One region of the Oceanobacillus sp. FSL W7-1293 genome, then DNA from elsewhere that is predicted to be linked to it. Evidence: a T-box and tRNA genes for the amino acid it is inferred to sense, from the RefSeq annotation. Region 1 holds a T-box; the other holds one or more tRNA genes.
What was found. A T-box is a leader RNA that pairs with one kind of tRNA and senses whether it is charged. The one in region 1 lies ahead of ileS (isoleucine--tRNA ligase), so its partner is inferred to be a tRNA-Ile.

Region 1 (6,236 bases):
AATATTTCATCGATTTAAAAGAGCTTAATGTCGATATCCTTGTACAATCTGGCGTCTTTCGTCATAATATAGAGGTAACAAAATATTGTACATTACAAGATGAGAGGCTATTCTTTTCTCATCGGCGCGATAATGGAAAAACAGGAAGAATGCTCGCGTTTATCGGATTTGAGAAACAGAAGAAGTAATGGAGGATAAGAATGGTTGCAGTAAAAGAAAATCTAATGGAAATTCAAGCAGATATCGAGCAGGCTGCAAGGAGAGCAGGCAGAAATAAAGAAGATATTAATATTATCGCAGTGACGAAATATGTTACAATAGAACGAGCTAAAGAAGCATTATCTGCCGGGATAGTTCATCTGGGTGAAAATAGAAATGAAGGATTTTTAGCGAAATTTGAAGAGATCAGGGACAGTGCCACTTGGCATTTCATTGGCTCCCTGCAATCCAGAAAAGTAAAAGATATGATACATCATATTGATTATATTCATTCACTAGACAGAAAATCTTTGGCGAAAGAGATTAATAAGCGGGCAGAAAAAACGGTGCCCTGCTTTGTTCAAGTCAATGTGAGCGGAGAAGAATCGAAACACGGATTAGATGAAGGAGAAGTTGAATCGTTTATAAAAGATTTAGCGGTATTTGAGCATATACAGGTGGCAGGTTTAATGACGATGGCTCCGCATGTCGATAATCCGGAAGAAACCCGGCCGCTGTTTAGAAAATTGCGTTTGCTGAGAGACCGTATAAAGGGGCTTGGCTTAGATTATGCACCATGTGAATACCTGTCTATGGGAATGAGCAATGATTATGAAATTGCTGTAGAAGAAGGTGCAACACATATTCGGATAGGTACCAAACTGGTCGGCAGCGAAATATAAAGTGAGGTGCAGTAAATGAGCTTTAAAAAGAAGCTTAAAAATTATTTCACGATGGACGATGAATACGAGTATGAATATGCCGAGGAAGAACAAAAAGAAGAAATACCCCAGGTTCAGGAAAAAACAGCAGGAAGCAAAAATGTTGTGAACCTTTCCAGTATACAAAATACGAATTCAAAGGTTGTTTTAGCTGAGCCGAGAAATTATAATGAAGCTCAGGACATCGCAGATAATATTGTTAACAGACGAGCTGTTATCATTAATCTGCAGCGTGTGGATCGTCAGCAGGCAAAGAGGATCGTTGATTTTCTGAGCGGAACGGTTTATGCCGTAAAAGGAGATATTCAAAAATTAGGATCAGAAACATTCCTGTGTACGCCGGATAATGTAGAAGTATCCGGCAGTATTTCTGAAATGTTATATGAGCAGGAAGATTATGATAAAGGATGGTAGCAGGAGATGTTGGCACAAATCGTTTCACTAATAAGCTTTGGTTTAAACATTTATAGCTTTGCACTAATCGTGTATATTTTTATGTCCTGGTTCCCTGGAGCCAGAGAATCTCAATTTGGAGAATTACTCGGAAAAATTTGTGAGCCCTATTTAGAAATTTTTCGTAAATTTATTCCGCCGCTTGGTATGATTGATTTTTCTCCAATTGTTGCGATATTATTATTGCATTTTGCAAGAATGGGATTTATCCAGTTTGCAATGATGCTTTAGGCTTGAAAGAAAGGAATGACCATGGAAGTTTATCAGCATTTTCGAAAAGAAGAACAGCCATTTATTGATCAGGTTCTTTCATGGAAAGACCAGGTGGAGCGATCGTATATTCCCAAATTGACTGATTTTTTGGATCCGCGCGAACAAGAAATCGTGCAGATGCTGTTAGGGACTAATCATGACGAGCTTCAGGCCGCTGCCTTTGGCGGATCCGAGTACAGCGAACGAAAAAGAATGGTGATTGCTCCTATTTATGAAAGCATTACAGAAGATATGTTTCAAGTGGAGCTCCTGGAGGCATCTTACCCGGAGAAATTTGTAAGCCTGGAGCATCGGGATGTAATGGGTGCTTTTTTATCACAGGGTGTGAAGCGAAAAAAATTAGGAGATATTACAGCAGCAGATGGGAAAATTCATTTACTTGCAGCGGGAGAGGTCGTCCCTTTTATCAAGATGAATTTAACATCTATTAAGAAATCTCGTATATCTTTCAAAGAACAGCCGCTCACGTCGCTGATTACAGAAAAAAAAGCCTGGAAAGAATATGATAAAACCATTTCTTCCCTGCGTTTAGATACAGTTGTTAAAGAAATATATGGTGTCTCCCGAAAAGACGCTGCTGCTTTGATTCAAAAATTGCTCGTAAAGGTAAATTACCGGGTAGTAGATGATGTGAAATTCCAATTACAAGAAGGGGACATGCTCTCTGTACGTGGAAAAGGCAGAAGTAAAATTACAGCGATACGCGGGAGAACCAGGAAAGATAAAATTAAAATGACAGCGGCAATTTTGCAATAAATGCTGGAAATTTAGCTGGAATTATTGAATAATAAAGAGAGAAATCGGAAGCTCAAGCAAGCACCGATTAGGGAGGTGGAGATGGTGGCACTATCACCATTAGATATTCATAATAAAGAGTTTGCAAGAGGATGGAAAGGCTATGACGTGGATGAAGTAAATAAATTTCTTGATCAAGTGATGAAGGATTATGAAATTGTTATACGTGAAAGAGATGAACTGGATCAAAAAGCGAAAGAGCTTCAGGAACGATTAGGACACTTTACGAACATTGAAGAAACATTAAATAAATCTATTCTGGTTGCTCAGGAAACGGCAGAAGATATCAAAGGCAGTGCGCAAAAAGAAGCAAAATTAATTATGAAAGAAGCAGAAAAAAATGCTGACCGTATTGTCAATGAAGCATTAAGTAAAGCGCGTAAAATATCCCTTGATGTGGAAGAATTGAAAAAGCAGGCAAAAGTATTCCGCTCAAGAATGCGCATGCTTGTGCAGGCTCAATTAGAAATGCTCGGTACAGATGATTGGGAAGAATTATTTGATACTGAAGTGGATGAAGATTTAGAATTGATGGAGCATGAATCTTAAAGGCTTGACTTAGGCTTGTATATTACATATAATTCATACAAGTATCATGTTTTTTGACATTTAATTTATGCTAAAAATTTCATAATCACTATCGTTATACAATGAAAGAGAAAGTATAGAAGATGACTCTGTGTAAGCGAGTCAGGGGCGGTGGAAGCCTGATACAGAAGTCTTTTAGAAAATCACTCTGGAGTAGCTATTATGAAAATAATGTAGTAATAGCCGGCTGTCCACGTTACGGATTTCGAGTGAATTTAATGCCGGGCATTAAATTTATAAGGGTGGTACCGCGAGTCTTCTCGTCCCTTTAGGGATTAGAGGACTCTTTTTGTATATAAAAATTTAATTTACGATGTGTCATGAAAATAACAGGAGGGAATATCTTGGAATATAAACAAACATTATTGATGCCGAAAACAGCTTTTCCAATGCGTGGAAATCTTCCAAATAAAGAGCCGGAGCGCCAACAGAAATGGGAAGAAAGTGAACAATATCAAAAAAACTTAGAGCGTACTAAGGACAGACCGTTATTTATTTTACATGATGGACCGCCTTATGCGAATGGAGATATCCATATCGGTCATGCACTGAATAAAATCTTAAAGGATTTTATTGTCCGTTATAAGTCCATGACAGGCTATTATGCACCATATGTTCCAGGCTGGGATACACACGGGTTGCCGATTGAAACAGCATTAGCGAAAAAGAAAGTAAAACGGAAAGAAATGTCTGTTGCAGAATTCCGCAAGCTTTGTGAAGAATATGCACTTGGACAAATTGACAGCCAGCGTACACAATTTAAAAAATTAGGTGTGCGCGGTGATTGGGATAATCCATATATCACCTTAACGAAGGATTATGAAGCTTCTCAAATTAAGGTGTTTGGAGAAATGGCACGAAAAGGCTATATTTATAAAGGACTTAAGCCGGTATATTGGTCTCCGTCTTCTGAATCTGCCCTTGCAGAAGCAGAAATCGAATATCAAGATAAACGCTCTCCATCTATCTATGTTTCCTTTGAAGTAACGGATGGAAAAGAAGTGCTTGACGGCGGCGAGAAAATTATTATCTGGACGACAACTCCTTGGACGCTTCCAGCGAACTTAGGAATCAGCTTACATCCTGATTTAAGCTATGTGGTAGCACAAGTAAATGATGATAAATATGTCATTGCAGAAGCTTTATTAGAAGATGTGAAAGAAGTATTAGGCTGGGAAGATGTAACAGTTGTAAAGAAATTCAAAGGACAGGAAGCAGATCGTGTAGAAGCACAGCATCCATTTTATGATCGTAAATCCCTTGTTATGCTTGGAGAACATGTTACAACTGATGCGGGGACTGGATGTGTTCATACAGCTCCAGGCCACGGGGAAGATGACTTCTATGTTTGCCGCAGATATGGTATCGATGCATTCTGCCCGGTGGATGAAAAGGGTGTCTTTACAAGTGAAGCGCCAGGTTTTGAAGGTTTATTCTACGATGCAGCAAATAAGGTCATCACAGAACAATTGGATGAGAATGGAGCCTTATTAAAATTAGAATTTATCACTCACTCTTATCCGCATGACTGGAGAACAAAGAAACCGACGATTTTCCGTGCAACGTCACAGTGGTTTGCATCCATTAAAGATTTCCGTCAGGATATTCTTGATGAAATTAAAAAAGTGCATTGGTATCCGCATTGGGGAGAAACAAGACTTTATAATATGGTGAGAGATCGTGAAGATTGGTGTATTTCCAGACAGCGTGCCTGGGGAGTTCCGATTCCAGTATTTTATGGAGAAGACGGCACAGCCATCATTACGGATGAAACGATTTCGCATGTATCCGAACTTTTCCGTGAACATGGGTCCAATGTATGGTTCGAAAGAGAAGCGAAGGATTTATTGCCGGATGGATTTACTTCAGAGCATAGCCCTAATGGCAAGTTTACTAAAGAAGTCGATATTATGGATGTTTGGTTCGATTCAGGCTCCTCACACGAAGGGGTGTTGATGAACCGGGAAGAACTTGATCGTCCGGCTGATGTGTATTTAGAAGGAAGTGACCAGTATCGCGGCTGGTTTAACTCTTCATTATCTACATCTGTTGCTGTAACAGGCAAAGCGCCATTTAAAAATATTATCAGCCATGGGTTTGCGCTGGATGGAAATGGACGCAAGATGAGTAAATCATTAGGAAATACGGTTGATCCGTCCAAAGTACAAAAACAATTAGGTGCCGATATTTTGCGTCTGTGGGTTTCCAGCGTGGATTATCAGGCAGATGTGCGTATCTCGGATGCTATTTTAAAACAGACTTCGGAAAGCTACCGTAAAATCCGGAACACCTTCCGTTTCTTACTGGCGAACCTTGCTGATTTTGATCCTAGCAAAGATCGCGTGAACGATGAAGAATTGCAGGAAGTAGACCGTTATATGCTTTATCGTCTGCAGCAAATCTTAAATAATGCACGTGATAATTATGAGCACTTTGAATTTGCACCAGTAATCAGCCAGGTCCATAATTTCTGTGCTGTTGATTTAAGTTCCTTCTATTTAGATTTTGCGAAGGATATCCTGTATATTGAAGCTGCAGACCATCCGCGCCGTCGCAGTCTTCAAACAGGCTACTATGAAATTTTAACAACACTTGTGAAATTGCTTGCTCCAATAATTCCGCACACAACCGAAGAAGTTTGGGAATATATCCCTGGAGTGGAGGAAGAAACAGTTCACTTAACAGATATTCCTGAGCCGCGGGAGGTTGCAGGGGCAAAAGACATTGTCGGAAAATGGGATCATTTTATGGAAGTAAGAGATGATGTTCTGAAAGCACTCGAAGAAGCAAGAAGCGAAAAGGTTATCGGGAAATCATTGGAAGCTAAAATTACAATCGTACCGCTTGATGAAGAAACGAAGCAGGTGCTTGAAAATATTACGCATCTGCATCAATACTTTATTGTTTCAGAAACAGTTATTGCAGATGAAAAAGGAACAGGTAAAGCATATGATTATGTTGAGGTTGCCGTTGAAAAACATCCAGGTGAAACATGTGAACGCTGCTGGGTTGTTTCAGAAACAGTAGGCGAAGACAAAAATCATCCAACATTATGTGCGAGATGTGCCAGTGTTGTCAAAGAAAATTATGAGAATTAAAAAACAGGAGCCAGCTTTTTGAGAAAGCTGGCTCCTGTTTTTACATATCTGCAAAAAAAATTGTAAACGCTAATTATTGTATTTTTCTTTACAATTATAAAAATTACCA
Region 2 (6,236 bases), 1.9 Mb from region 1:
TACCCAGCAATGCTCCTGGCGGAACAACTGGTACACCAGCGGTGTGTCCATCCCGGTCCTCTCGTACTAAGGACAGCTCCTCTCAAACTTCCAACGCCCACGACGGATAGGGACCGAACTGTCTCACGACGTTCTGAACCCAGCTCGCGTACCGCTTTAATGGGCGAACAGCCCAACCCTTGGGACCGACTACAGCCCCAGGATGCGATGAGCCGACATCGAGGTGCCAAACCTCCCCGTCGATGTGAACTCTTGGGGGAGATAAGCCTGTTATCCCCGGGGTAGCTTTTATCCGTTGAGCGATGGCCCTTCCATGCGGAACCACCGGATCACTAAGCCCGACTTTCGTCCCTGCTCGACTTGTAGGTCTCGCAGTCAAGCTCCCTTCTGCCTTTACACTCTTCGAATGATTTCCAACCATTCTGAGGGAACCTTTGGGCGCCTCCGTTACCTTTTAGGAGGCGACCGCCCCAGTCAAACTGCCCGCCTGACACTGTCTCCGAACCGGATTACGGTCCTGGGTTAGAATGGTCATACAGTTAGGGTGGTATCCCACGGATGCCTCCACGTAAGCTGGCGCTCACGCTTCAAAGGCTCCCACCTATCCTGTACAAACTGCACAAACATTCCATATCAGGCTACAGTAAAGCTCCACGGGGTCTTTCCGTCCTGTCGCGGGTAATGCGCATCTTCACGCATAGTATAATTTCACCGGGTCTCTCGTTGAGACAGTGCCCAAGTCGTTGCACCTTTCGTGCGGGTCGGAACTTACCCGACAAGGAATTTCGCTACCTTAGGACCGTTATAGTTACGGCCGCCGTTTACTGGGGCTTCGGTTCAAAGCTTCGCTCCGAAGAGCTAACTCTTCCCCTTAACCTTCCAGCACCGGGCAGGTGTCAGCCCCTATACTTCGCCTTTCGGCTTCGCAGAGACCTGTGTTTTTGCTAAACAGTCGCTTGGGCCTATTCACTGCGGCTCACTCACAAGTGAGCACCCCTTCTCCCGAAGTTACGGGGTCATTTTGCCGAGTTCCTTAACGAGAGTTCTCCCGCTCACCTTAGGATTCTCTCCTCGCCTACCTGTGTCGGTTTGCGGTACGGGCACCTATGATCTAACTAGAGGCTTTTCTTGGCAGTGTGAAATCAGGAACTTCGGTACTCTATTTCCCTCCCCGTCACAGCTCAGAATCATGTCAGACGGATTTGCCTGTCTGACTTCCTCGCATGCTTGGACGCACATCCATCGGTGCGCACTCCTTATCCTCCTGCGTCCCCCCATTGCTCAAACAATCATGAGGTGGTACAGGAATATCAACCTGTTGTCCATCGCCTACGCCTGTCGGCCTCGGCTTAGGTCCCGACTAACCCTGAGAGGACGAGCCTTCCTCAGGAAACCTTAGGCATTCGGTGAAAGAGATTCTCACTCTTTTTTCGCTACTCATACCGGCATTCTCACTTCAAAGCGCTCCACCAGTCCTCACGGTCTGACTTCGCAGCACTTTGAACGCTCTCCTACCATTGTTCGTAAGAACAATCCGCAGCTTCGGTGATACGTTTAGCCCCGGTACATTTTCGGCGCAGCGTCACTCGACCAGTGAGCTATTACGCACTCTTTCAATGATGGCTGCTTCTAAGCCAACATCCTGGTTGTCTGTGCAACGCCACATCCTTTTCCACTTAACGTATACTTTGGGACCTTAGCTGGCGGTCTGGGCTGTTTCCCTTTCGACTATGAACCTTATCACCCATAGTCTGACTCCCAAGTGTAAGTAACTGGCATTCGGAGTTTGACTGAATTCGGTAACCCGGTAGGGGCCCCTAGTCCAATCAGTGCTCTACCTCCAGTACTCTCTATCTTGAGGCTAGCCCTAAAGCTATTTCGGAGAGAACCAGCTATCTCTGTGTTCGATTGGAATTTCACCGCTACCCACACCTCATCCCCGCATTTTTCAACATACGTGGGTTCGGGCCTCCAGTCAGTGTTACCTGACCTTCACCCTGGACATGGGTAGATCACACAGTTTCGGGTCTACGACCGCATACTCATTCGCCCTGTTCAGACTCGCTTTCGCTACGGCTCCGTGTCTTCCACTTAACCTTGCATACGATCGTAACTCGCCGGTCCATTCTACAAAAGGTACGCCGTCACCCATTAACGGGCTTCGACTACTTGTAGGCACACGGTTTCAGGTTCTATTTCACTCCCCTCCCGGGGTGCTTTTCACCTTTCCCTCACGGTACTGGTTCACTATCGGTCACTAGGGAGTATTTAGCCTTGGGAGATGGTCCTCCCGGATTCCGACGGAATTCCACGTGTTCCGCCGTACTCAGGATACACTCCGGAGGAAATTCTTTTTCGATTACAGGGCTGTTACCCTCTTTGGCTGACCTTTCCAGATCGATTCATCTAAAGAATTTCTTTGTCACTCCAATGGAATGTCCTACAACCCCAAGAAGCAAGCTTCTTGGTTTGGGCTCTTTCCGTTTCGCTCGCCGCTACTCAGGAAATCGATGTTTCTTTCTCTTCCTCCAGGTACTGAGATGTTTCAGTTCCCCGGGTCTGCCTCACCTATCCTATGTATTCAGATAGATGTACTGTTCCATTACGAACAGTGGGTTCCCCCATTCGGAAATCCTCGGATATAACGTTTACTTACAACTCCCCGAGGCATATCGGTGTTAGTCCCGTCCTTCATCGGCTCCTAGTGCCAAGGCATCCACCGTGCGCCCTTATTCACTTAACTAAAGTTTTTGAATAAGATGGCTGATTACAGAATGTAATCAGTTGTGTCGCTATATCAATAGCTTTTTTGCCTTATTTTTAAAGTTTGATGTCGTTGTTACTCTTATTTAGTTTTCAAGGTACAAAAATGGAGCCTAGCGGAATCGAACCGCTGACCTCCTGCGTGCAAGGCAGGCGCTCTCCCAGCTGAGCTAAGGCCCCATGAATATAATATAATTAGATGGTGGGCCTGAGTGGACTCGAACCACCGACCTCACGCTTATCAGGCGTGCGCTCTAACCAGCTGAGCTACAGGCCCATCTAAATATGATAGAGAATTGCTCTCTCAAAACTGAACCAAACAACTCAGTACGAATTCCGTTATATATCCTTAGAAAGGAGGTGATCCAGCCGCACCTTCCGATACGGCTACCTTGTTACGACTTCACCCCAATCATTCGTCCCACCTTCGGCGGCTGGCTCCAAAAGGTTACCTCACCGACTTCGGGTGTTACGAACTCTCGTGGTGTGACGGGCGGTGTGTACAAGACCCGGGAACGTATTCACCGCGGCATGCTGATCCGCGATTACTAGCGATTCCGGCTTCATGCAGGCGAGTTGCAGCCTGCAATCCGAACTGAGAACGGTTTTATGGGATTTGCTGGACCTCGCGGGTTCGCTTCCCTTTGTTCCGTCCATTGTAGCACGTGTGTAGCCCAGGTCATAAGGGGCATGATGATTTGACGTCATCCCCACCTTCCTCCGGTTTGTCACCGGCAGTCACCTTAGAGTGCCCAACTGAATGCTGGCAACTAAGATTAAGGGTTGCGCTCGTTGCGGGACTTAACCCAACATCTCACGACACGAGCTGACGACAACCATGCACCACCTGTCACTTTGTCCCCGAAGGGAAAACTCTATCTCTAGAGTGGTCAAAGGATGTCAAGACCTGGTAAGGTTCTTCGCGTTGCTTCGAATTAAACCACATGCTCCACCGCTTGTGCGGGTCCCCGTCAATTCTTTTGAGTTTCAGCCTTGCGGCCGTACTCCCCAGGCGGAGTGCTTAATGCGTTAACTTCAGCACTAAGGGGCGGAAACCCCCTAACACCTAGCACTCATCGTTTACGGCGTGGACTACCAGGGTATCTAATCCTGTTCGCTCCCCACGCTTTCGCTCCTCAGCGTCAGTTACAGACCAGAGAGTCGCCTTCGCCACTGGTGTTCCTCCACATCTCTACGCATTTCACCGCTACACGTGGAATTCCACTCTCCTCTTCTGCACTCAAGTCCTCCAGTTTCCAATGCACGTTTGCGGTTGAGCCGCAAGATTTCACATCAGACTTAAAGAACCGCCTGCGAGCGCTTTACGCCCAATAATTCCGGACAACGCTTGCCACCTACGTATTACCGCGGCTGCTGGCACGTAGTTAGCCGTGGCTTTCTGGTCGGGTACCGTCAAGGTACGATCAGTTACTATCATACTTGTTCTTCCCCGACAACAGAGTTTTACGATCCGAAAACCTTCATCACTCACGCGGCGTTGCTCCGTCAGACTTTCGTCCATTGCGGAAGATTCCCTACTGCTGCCTCCCGTAGGAGTCTGGGCCGTGTCTCAGTCCCAGTGTGGCCGATCACCCTCTCAGGTCGGCTACGCATCGTCGCCTTGGTGAGCCGTTACCTCACCAACTAGCTAATGCGCCGCAGGCCCATCTGTAAGTGACAGCAAAAGCCGCCTTTCAACTTTCCATCAGGTGATAGAAAGTGTTATCCGGTATTAGCTCGCGTTTCCGCGAGTTATCCCAGTCTTACAGGCAGGTTGCCTACGTGTTACTCACCCGTCCGCCGCTCGTTCCACGAACTTCCCTCCGAAGAGTTCCGTTCGCTTCCCGCGCTCGACTTGCATGTATTAGGCACGCCGCCAGCGTTCGTCCTGAGCCAAGATCAAACTCTCCATAAAAGTGTTTGAAACTTTAGCTTTCAGAAGTCAACTTCTGACTTATTTTTTAAGAAAAACGAGGTGTTTTTCTTCTTTCGTACTGGTTGTTTTGTTCAGTTTTCAAAGAGCAATTTGTTTCTGTCGTTTTTAGCGACAAGATATAATTTACCATGTTTCGTTTTTGTTGTCAACACTTTTTTTAAAGTATTTTGTCGAAATAATTTCGCTTTATTTCGTTTGCTTCCGACAACAAAAATTAATATACCATAGAAAATAGAGAAGGGCAATACCTTTTCACAAAAAAATGACTAAACAAATCACTTTTTCTATTTTCTATGTAAAAAATGATTATAAAACCACTAAATAACGTTTCACAGGCATCTTGATTCTTCTTAATCATTAGAGGAGATATTTATCTAGAATCATTTATCGCAAAGAGCCGTCCGTAAAACTGCAGACTGAGCATCGTCATTTTAATCAGGCTGCCTCCTCTCAATTTTAACATTATCTCTGCAAAATATACCATATATAACTTGCCGTTTCTTTCCTTTATCAACACTCGCTGCTCCTCTGGATACCAATTGTCTTTAAAAGAATATTGCAAGCTTGTACATATCTCTATAAACAAGAACATATATATAAACTAGAACGAATTATTTCGCACTACTACAAATGCTTTCATGGGTTGTACTACATTAAAAAAGGAGGAACAAAATTGAATCACTTCTACACAATTCGTTTGAACCGGAAGAAAATTATATTAAGCACCGTTATTATTTTAGCAGCAGCCATTCTTATTTGGACGCAAACTCCTTCTATTGTAACGATGTTCACGAAGGACGAGCCAGCTGCTCTCTCAAAAGGAAATGAAGATTTAGAAGATGTTGCCGTCACCTTCAATATTAGTTGGGGAGAGGAAAAAGTAGAAAGTATTCTTGAAGTACTGGAGAAAGAAGAGGTCCAAGCTACCTTTTTCGTCAGCGGAGAATGGGCTGAACGTCATCCAGATTTATTAGAGGCCATTTCTGAAGGTACACATGAAATCGGATTGCTCGGCTATCGTTATAAAAGTTATTTAGATCAGGAGCCAGAACAAATAAAACAAGATTTAATCAAAGCACAAGAGGTTATGGACAAATTAGGATATGAAGATATCCACCTTCTCCGCACACCACATGGTCATTTAAACGAAGAAATCATTGAGTTGGCGGAAAGTATGCAATTTCAGGTTGTTCATTGGAATGTCAACCCGGATGATTGGGAAAATCCTGGAGTAGAATCAATCATTGATGAAGTTATGGATCAAACAGAAAATGGCGATATTATTCTGCTGCATGCTTCAGATAGTGCCAAGCAGACTGCTGAAGCTTTAGAGTCGGTTCTTCCCGGATTAAAAAACAAAGGGTATGGTTTAATTACTATATCGGAAATGGTCAACCAGGCAAAAGCAGATACGGAACTTATTGATTAATCCTTGCTTCCATTTCTCAATTCTTCCTCTTTCATAAGGAACTTCATTCACAAATTTAGACTTAGGCGATGAGCCGGTCTTTTAAATATAAATTACCAGCACGGACGT

Region 2: it has a tRNA-Ile gene. The T-box ahead of ileS (isoleucine--tRNA ligase) is inferred to sense a tRNA for this amino acid. The anticodon was not compared.

The regions. Positions count from the first base shown of each region.
Region 1 covers NZ_CP150212.1:3,179,780-3,186,015, reverse strand. The annotation lists gene pgeF (peptidoglycan editing factor PgeF) at 1-188, shown strand, start outside; gene MKY65_RS15635 (YggS family pyridoxal phosphate-dependent enzyme) at 201-881, shown strand; gene MKY65_RS15630 (cell division protein SepF) at 897-1,334, shown strand; gene MKY65_RS15625 (YggT family protein) at 1,341-1,604, shown strand; gene MKY65_RS15620 (YlmH/Sll1252 family protein) at 1,626-2,402, shown strand; gene MKY65_RS15615 (DivIVA domain-containing protein) at 2,487-2,990, shown strand; T-box leader at 3,083-3,300, shown strand; gene ileS (isoleucine--tRNA ligase) at 3,374-6,127, shown strand.
Region 2 covers NZ_CP150212.1:236,922-243,157, reverse strand. The annotation lists rRNA gene MKY65_RS01285 (23S ribosomal RNA) at 1-2,743, opposite strand, end outside; tRNA gene MKY65_RS01280 (tRNA-Ala) at 2,871-2,943, opposite strand; tRNA gene MKY65_RS01275 (tRNA-Ile) at 2,964-3,040, opposite strand; rRNA gene MKY65_RS01270 (16S ribosomal RNA) at 3,117-4,678, opposite strand; gene pdaB (polysaccharide deacetylase family sporulation protein PdaB) at 5,373-6,128, shown strand.